DNA from 2 places in the Streptomyces sp. NPDC097619 genome. Region 2 is predicted to be linked to the other one. Evidence: riboswitches for the same ligand, from Rfam matches in the RefSeq annotation. Region 2 holds a riboswitch; the other holds the start of a gene.
The links. Region 2 has a riboswitch for glycine ahead of gcvT (glycine cleavage system aminomethyltransferase GcvT). Riboswitches for the same ligand answer to the same signal wherever they lie in the genome.
Positions count from the first base shown of each region.

Region 1: another riboswitch for glycine. It lies ahead of gcvP (aminomethyl-transferring glycine dehydrogenase); the one in region 2 lies ahead of gcvT (glycine cleavage system aminomethyltransferase GcvT).

Region 1 is NZ_JBEOSD010000190.1:1,311-4,704, reverse strand. It holds gene ABTZ17_RS32625 (DNA polymerase IV) at 1-902, shown strand, start outside; gene ABTZ17_RS32620 (PRC-barrel domain-containing protein) at 930-1,316, opposite strand; glycine riboswitch at 1,430-1,539, shown strand; gene gcvP (aminomethyl-transferring glycine dehydrogenase) at 1,738-3,394, shown strand, end outside.
Region 2 is NZ_JBEOSD010000137.1:10,931-14,324, forward strand. It holds gene ABTZ17_RS28585 (enhanced serine sensitivity protein SseB) at 1-380, opposite strand, end outside; gene ABTZ17_RS28590 (AAA family ATPase) at 436-1,236, opposite strand; glycine riboswitch at 1,377-1,486, shown strand; glycine riboswitch at 1,487-1,610, shown strand; gene gcvT (glycine cleavage system aminomethyltransferase GcvT) at 1,654-2,769, shown strand; gene gcvH (glycine cleavage system protein GcvH) at 2,849-3,229, shown strand; gene glyA (serine hydroxymethyltransferase) at 3,259-3,394, shown strand, end outside.

The sequences.
Region 1 (3,394 bases), on a different contig from region 2:
CGATGACCGTGCGGACCCTCCCGGGGGTGGGGCCCGCGACCGGGGACCACCTGCGCCGGGCCGGGATCACCACCGTGGGGGAGCTGGCGGAGGCGGGCGAGGACGAGCTGGTGCGGATCGTCGGGAAGTCGCACGGGGCCGGGCTGTACCGGATGGCCCTCGGGCTCGACGACCGACCCGTGGTGGCCGAGCGGGACGCCAAGTCGGTGTCGGTCGAGGACACCTTCGACGTGGACCTGCACGACCGGCTGCGGATCCAGTACGAGGTCGCGCGGCTGGCCGACCGGTGCACGGCCCGGCTGCGGGCCTCCGGGCACTCCGGGCGCACCATCGTGATCAAGGTGCGGCGGTACGACTTCTCCACCCTGACCCGCTCCGAGACCCTGCGCGGTCCCACCGACGATCCGGCCGTGGTGCGGGAGGCGGCCGCGCGGTTGCTGGAGGCCGTGGACACCACGGGCGGGGTACGGCTGTTGGGCGTGGGCGTCTCGGGGCTCGCCGACTACACCCAGGAGGACCTGTTCGCGCAGGCGGCCGGTGCCGAGGTGGGAGAGGAGGGCGTCGGGGAGCCGGAGTGCGCGGAGGCGGCGGAGCCGGAGCCCGGCGCGCCCGAGGCACCGGCGGCGGCGCGGCGCTGGATCCCGGGCAACGACGTCCGCCACGTCGTCCACGGGCCGGGGTGGGTGCAGGGCAGCGGTGTGGGGCGGGTCACGGTGCGTTTCGAGGACCCGCAGTCCGCGCCGGGGCGGGTCAGGACCTTCCTCGTGGACGACCCGGACCTGGAGCCCTCGGAGCCGCTGCCCCTGGTGTCCGTACCGCCCCCGGGTCCCGGAGGGCCGGAGGAGCCGTCCGGGGGCGTGCCGGCGCCATCTCGGGCGCGCTCGGCCGCGGGGGGCGCCTGACCTCGTGCCGGTGGCCCGGCGGGGGACTCAGGGGCGGGGGTCCTCGCCGGAGAGGCGGCCGAAGTCGCGGTCCGGCGGGGCGGCGGCGATGTCCCCGGGCAGGGCCACGTCCAGGCCGTAGTGGTGGTAGAGCTGGAGCTCCTGTTCCGGCGAGAGGTGGCGGCCCACCCCGAAATCGGGAGCGTCCTTGATCAGGGAGCGCTCGTAGGGCACCCGGAGCCCGTTCTCGGACAGCTCGCTCGGCTCCAGCGGTACGAAGGCGTCCCTGCTGAACAGTCCGGTCCGCACGGCGGCCCACTCGGGAATCCCGGTGGCGTCGTCGAGGTAGACCTCGTCGACGGTGCCGATCTTGGCCCCGTTCCGGTCGAACGCCTTGCGGCCGATCAGGCTGCGCGGATCGACATCGGTCTGCACGGTCCCTCCAATTGGTCGCAACTCCTCCGTAATGAATACAAAAGTGCATAACGGGAGAGGGGGCCAGTCGAGGGAGCCCCGGGAACCTCGCTGGTAGTCTGGGTTCCGGCTGCAGACACCGTGCGGGAGAGTCCTCCGACCGGCTCGAAACGAGTCGGGACGTGGGCGCCGAAGGAGCAAATCCTCCCCGGAATCTCTCAGGCAGACGTACCGCACGGACGAGGCCACTCTGGAAAGCAGGGGCGGGCGTCGGACCGGTGTGCCGGAACCCCTCCTCACCGACGGTGAAAGCCGGGACTCCACGGGCGACCCCCAGGAGGACCGGTGAAGCTCTCAGGTTGAGATGACAGAGGGGGAGGCCGTCCGGGTGCCCGCGCCGTGGCACCCCTCGCAGGTCGTGACGACCAGGAGGCCCCCGCAGATGACCGTCCACCGCATTCCGCTCAGCCAGCTCGAGAGCGGCGTCCCCTTCGAACAGCGCCACATCGGCCCCGACGCCGAGGCGCAGGCGAAGATGCTCGCCCAGGTCGGCTACGGCTCGCTGGACGAGCTCACCGCCGCGGCCGTACCGGACGTGATCAAGAGCGCGGAGGCCCTCGCCCTCCCCGCCGCCCGCACCGAGGCCGAGGTCCTGGCCGAGCTGCGCACCCTGGCCTCGCGGAACCAGGTGCTCTCGTCCATGATCGGCCTGGGCTACTACGGCACCTTCACGCCGCCGGTGATCCTCCGCAACGTCATGGAGAACCCCGCCTGGTACACGGCCTACACCCCGTACCAGCCGGAGATCTCCCAGGGCCGCCTGGAGGCCCTCCTCAACTTCCAGACCGTGGTCGCCGAGCTGACCGGCCTGCCCACCTCCGGCGCCTCCCTGCTGGACGAGGGCACCGCCGCGGCCGAGGCCATGACGCTGGCCCGCCGCGTCGGCAAGGTCAAGGGCGGGGTGTTCCTCGTGGACGCCGACGCCCTGCCGCAGACCATCGCGGTGATCCGGACCCGCGCCGAACCCACCGGCACCGAGGTCGTCGTCGCCGACCTGTCCGCCGGCATCCCCGCCGAGGTCGCCGAGCGCGGCGTCTACGGCGTCCTGCTCCAGTACCCGGGCGCCTCCGGTGCCGTCCGCGACATCAAGCCCCTCATCGACGAGGCCCACGGCCTCGGCGCGATCGTGGCCGTCGCCTCCGACCTGCTCGCGCTCACCCTGCTGGCCTCGCCCGGCTCCCTCGGCGCCGACATCGCCGTCGGCACCACCCAGCGCTTCGGCGTCCCCATGGGCTTCGGCGGCCCGCACGCCGGCTACATGGCCGTCCAGGACAAGCACGCCCGCTCCCTGCCCGGCCGCCTCGTCGGCGTCTCCGTGGACGCGGACGGCAACAGGGCCTACCGCCTCGCCCTCCAGACCCGCGAGCAGCACATCCGCCGCGAGAAGGCCACCAGCAACATCTGTACCGCGCAGGTGCTCCTCGCGGTGATGGCCGGCATGTACGCCGTCTACCACGGGCCCGACGGCCTGCGGACCATCGCCCGCCGCACCCACCGGTACGCCGGGATCCTGGCCGAGGGCCTCAAGGCCGGCGGCGTCGAGATCGTCCACGGCGCCTTCTTCGACACCCTCACCGCCCGCGTCCCCGGTCGCGCCGCCGAGGTCGTCTCCGCCGCCCGCGAGCGCGGGGTCAACCTGTACTCCGCCGACGCCGACCACGTCTCCGTGGCCTGCGACGAGACCACCCTGCGCGCCGATCTGGAAGCCGTCTGGGCCGCCTTCGGCGTCACCGCCGACATCGATGCCCTGGACGCGTCCGTGGGCGAGGCCCTCCCCGAGGCCCTGCTGCGCACCGACGACTACCTGACCCACCCGGTCTTCCACCAGCACCGCTCCGAGACCGCGATGCTGCGCTACCTGCGCAAGCTCGCCGACCGGGACTACGCGCTGGACCGCGGCATGATCCCGCTGGGCTCCTGCACCATGAAGCTCAACGCCACCACCGAGATGGAGCCGGTCACCTGGCCCGAGTTCGGCCAGCTGCACCCCTTCGCCCCGGTCGAGCAGGCCGGGGGCTACCTCACGCTCATCAACGAGC
Region 2 (3,394 bases):
GGCGGCGGCAGCGGGACGCCGACGGTGCCCTCCGGGTTCACCGCGATGCCCAGTTGGGGCGGCAGGCCGCGGGCGAACTCCACGGCCGGGGCCACGGCGAAGGCCATGTGCGGTCCGGCGCAGCGCAGGAACTGCTGCTCGGAGCTGTAGACGGGGACGTAGGCGTCGCCGCCCACGTCCATGGTGGGGAGGTCGAGCTCCCGGCTGTCGGGGGCGCCGCCACCGGGCAGCGGGATCCAGAGCCGGCTGCGGCCGAGGACCTCCAGGATCCGACCGCCCGCGGCAGGGTTGCCCAACGAGGCCGCGAGGGTCTCCTCCAGCTCGTTGGCCGGCCAGCCGTCCCCCGCCGCTCCGCCGGCCCCGTACGTCCCGTCCTGCATGCGCGTCTTCCACCCCGCCCGTCACCGGGCTCTCCGGAGCCCCTTGCCGCTGACCCTAGGGCATCCGCCGCCGGTCCCGCCCGGTCGTGGGCCGCGGTCCCGGGGCGCGGGCCGGGGTCCGCTCCTCGCCCGTGAAGCCGATGGCCCCGAGCCGGGCGGCGGCGGGGCGGTCGAGGAGCACCACGGAGGCGCAGCCCGCGGGGGCCTTCCCGGCGGCCACGGCGGCCAGCAGGCCGGCGGTGGTCGCCCGGTGCCGGGCGAAGGCGTAGGTGGAGACCCCGCGGCCGCGGGCCGCCTGGCCGGAGAGGGCCTGTTCGGGGCTGGCGTCGAGGAGGAGCAGGTGCAGGTCCCTGTTCCGGCGGCGGGCCGCCCGGCCCAGCAGGGCGCGCACCCAGGGCTGGGTGCCGCAGTCGTGGACGACCAGTCCGGTGCCGGAGCGCAGGGCCCGCCACAGGCCGGCGTAGTGGGCGGCGCGGACCAGCGGGCGGTAGAGGGCGTACGGGAGTCGGGGCAGGCGGCGTTCCCAGCGCTCGCGGGCGTCCTGGGAGTCGATGCCGCCGCCGGGGACGGCGCGCTTCATCAGGGTGCTCTTGCCGCTGCCGGGCAGTCCGGACACCACGAGGACGTCCCCCGAGCGGAACTCCAGGCGGGCCGGGCCGCGGCCGTCGAGCCCGCGCAGGTCGAGCACGCCGAAGGGGGCCGTCAGCGCGGCTCCGGCGGGGTGCGGGCGGACCGCCCGGGGCGGGCTCGCGGGGGTCCCGGCCCACCGCTTCCACGGGCCCGGCTGGACCGGTATCCCGGCTGCCGGACCCCCGGTACTGCCGCTCGCCGGTGCTTCCGTTCTCCGCATGGTCATCGCATCCCCCTCGCCGGGTCACCGGGACCCTGCCCACTGAATGTAAAAGGACGGTAATGGCCCTCCCACGGTTCCCGGCCGGAGCGGCTCATGCAATGATGTGCGCGCCAAGCCGTACGACCAACTGCATAAAGGCCGCTTGAATCCGCGCGGGAGAGTGCCGCAGCGTCCGGATCCCGGACCTGGCTGCGGACGCCGAAGGAGCAAGTCCCTCCCTTGAATCTCTCAGGCCCCGTACCGCGCGGGCGAGGCACATCTGAAAAGCGAGCCGGGCACGGGTCACGTACCGCCGGTTCCACCCAAGGTGCAAGTCGCTGCCGTGTGCACATACGGTCGTGATGAACCTCTCAGGTTCCGATGACAGATGGGGAGGAAAGTCCTCTGCCCGTCGTGGACCCGCCTTGGAGAGCCAGCCTTATGCCGAACACCCCCCGTCTGACCGCGCTCGACGCCGTGCACCGCGCGCTCGGCGCGACCATGACCGACTTCGCGGGCTGGGACATGCCGCTCCGGTACGCCAGCGAGCGCGACGAGCACAACGCCGTCCGCACCCGGGCCGGACTCTTCGACCTCTCCCACATGGGCGAGATCACCGTGACCGGGCCGGAGGCCGTGAAGGTCCTCGACTACGCCCTGGTCGGCAACATCTCCACGGTGGGCGTGGGTCGGGCCCGCTACACGATGATCTGCCGCGAGGACGGCGGGATCCTCGACGACCTGATCGTCTACCGGCTGGGCGAGACCGAGTACATGGTCGTGGCCAACGCCTCCAACGCGCAGGTGGTCCTCGACGCGATCACCGAGCGCGCGGCGGGCTTCGAGGCCGAGGTCCGCGACGACCGCGACGCGTACGCGCTGATCGCCGTCCAGGGTCCGGAGTCCCCCGGCATCCTGAAGTCGCTGACCGACGCCGACCTGGACGGCCTGAAGTACTACGCGGGCCTGCCGGGCACGGTGGCCGGGGTCCCGGCGCTGATCGCGCGGACCGGCTACACCGGCGAGGACGGCTTCGAGCTGTTCGTGGAGCCCCGCCACGCCGAGCGGCTGTGGCGGGCGCTGACCGAGGCGGGCGAGGGCGTGGGCCTGGTCCCGGCGGGCCTGTCCTGCCGCGACACCCTGCGCCTGGAGGCGGGCATGCCGCTGTACGGGCACGAGCTGACCACCGGGCTGACCCCCTTCGACGCCGGCCTGGGCCGCGTGGTCAAGTTCGAGAAGGAGGGCGACTTCGTCGGCCGCGCCGCCCTGGAGGCCGCCGCCGCGAAGGCCGCCGAGCAGGCCCCGCGCAAGCTGGTGGGCCTGATCGCGTCCGGTCGCCGGGTGCCGCGCGCCGGGTTCTCCGTCGTGGCCGGCGGCGAGGTCGTCGGTGAGGTCACCTCGGGCGCCCCGTCCCCGACCCTGGGCAAGCCGATCGCGATGGCGTACGTCGACGCGGCGCACGCCGAGCCCGGCACCTCCGGCGTCGGCGTGGACATTCGCGGTACGCATGAGGCGTACGAGGTCGTCGCCCTGCCGTTCTACAAGCGGCAGAAGTGACGATCGCCCCTGCGGCGCCCGTCTCACCCCGCAAGACCACCGTTCATCAGCACTCCCCCGCATCCAGGAGAATCAGGTCATGAGCAACCCCCAGCAGCTGCGTTACACCAAGGAGCACGAGTGGGTCACGGAGGTGGACGCGGACGGCGTCGCCACCGTCGGCATCACGGAGTTCGCGGCCAACGCGCTCGGTGACGTCGTGTACGCCCAGCTCCCCGAGGCGGGCGACTCCGTGACCGCGGGCGAGACCTGTGGCGAGCTGGAGTCCACGAAGTCGGTCAGCGACCTGTTCGCGCCCGTCAGCGGTGAGGTCGTCGCCTCCAACCAGGACGTGGTCGACGACCCCGCGCTCGTGAACTCCGCTCCGTTCGAGGGCGGCTGGCTCTTCAAGGTGAAGATCACCAGCGGTGAGGACGAGCTGCTCTCCGCCGACGAGTACACGGCCTTCACCGCCGGCTGACCCGCCTCCGCCCCGACCGAGGGATAGACATGTCCGTTCTGAACACGCCCCTCCACGAGCTGGACCCGGACGTCGCCGCCGCCGTCGACGCCGAGCTCCGCCGCCAGCAGTCCACCCTGGAAATGATCGCCTCGGAGAACTTCGCTCCGGTCGCGGTCATGGAGG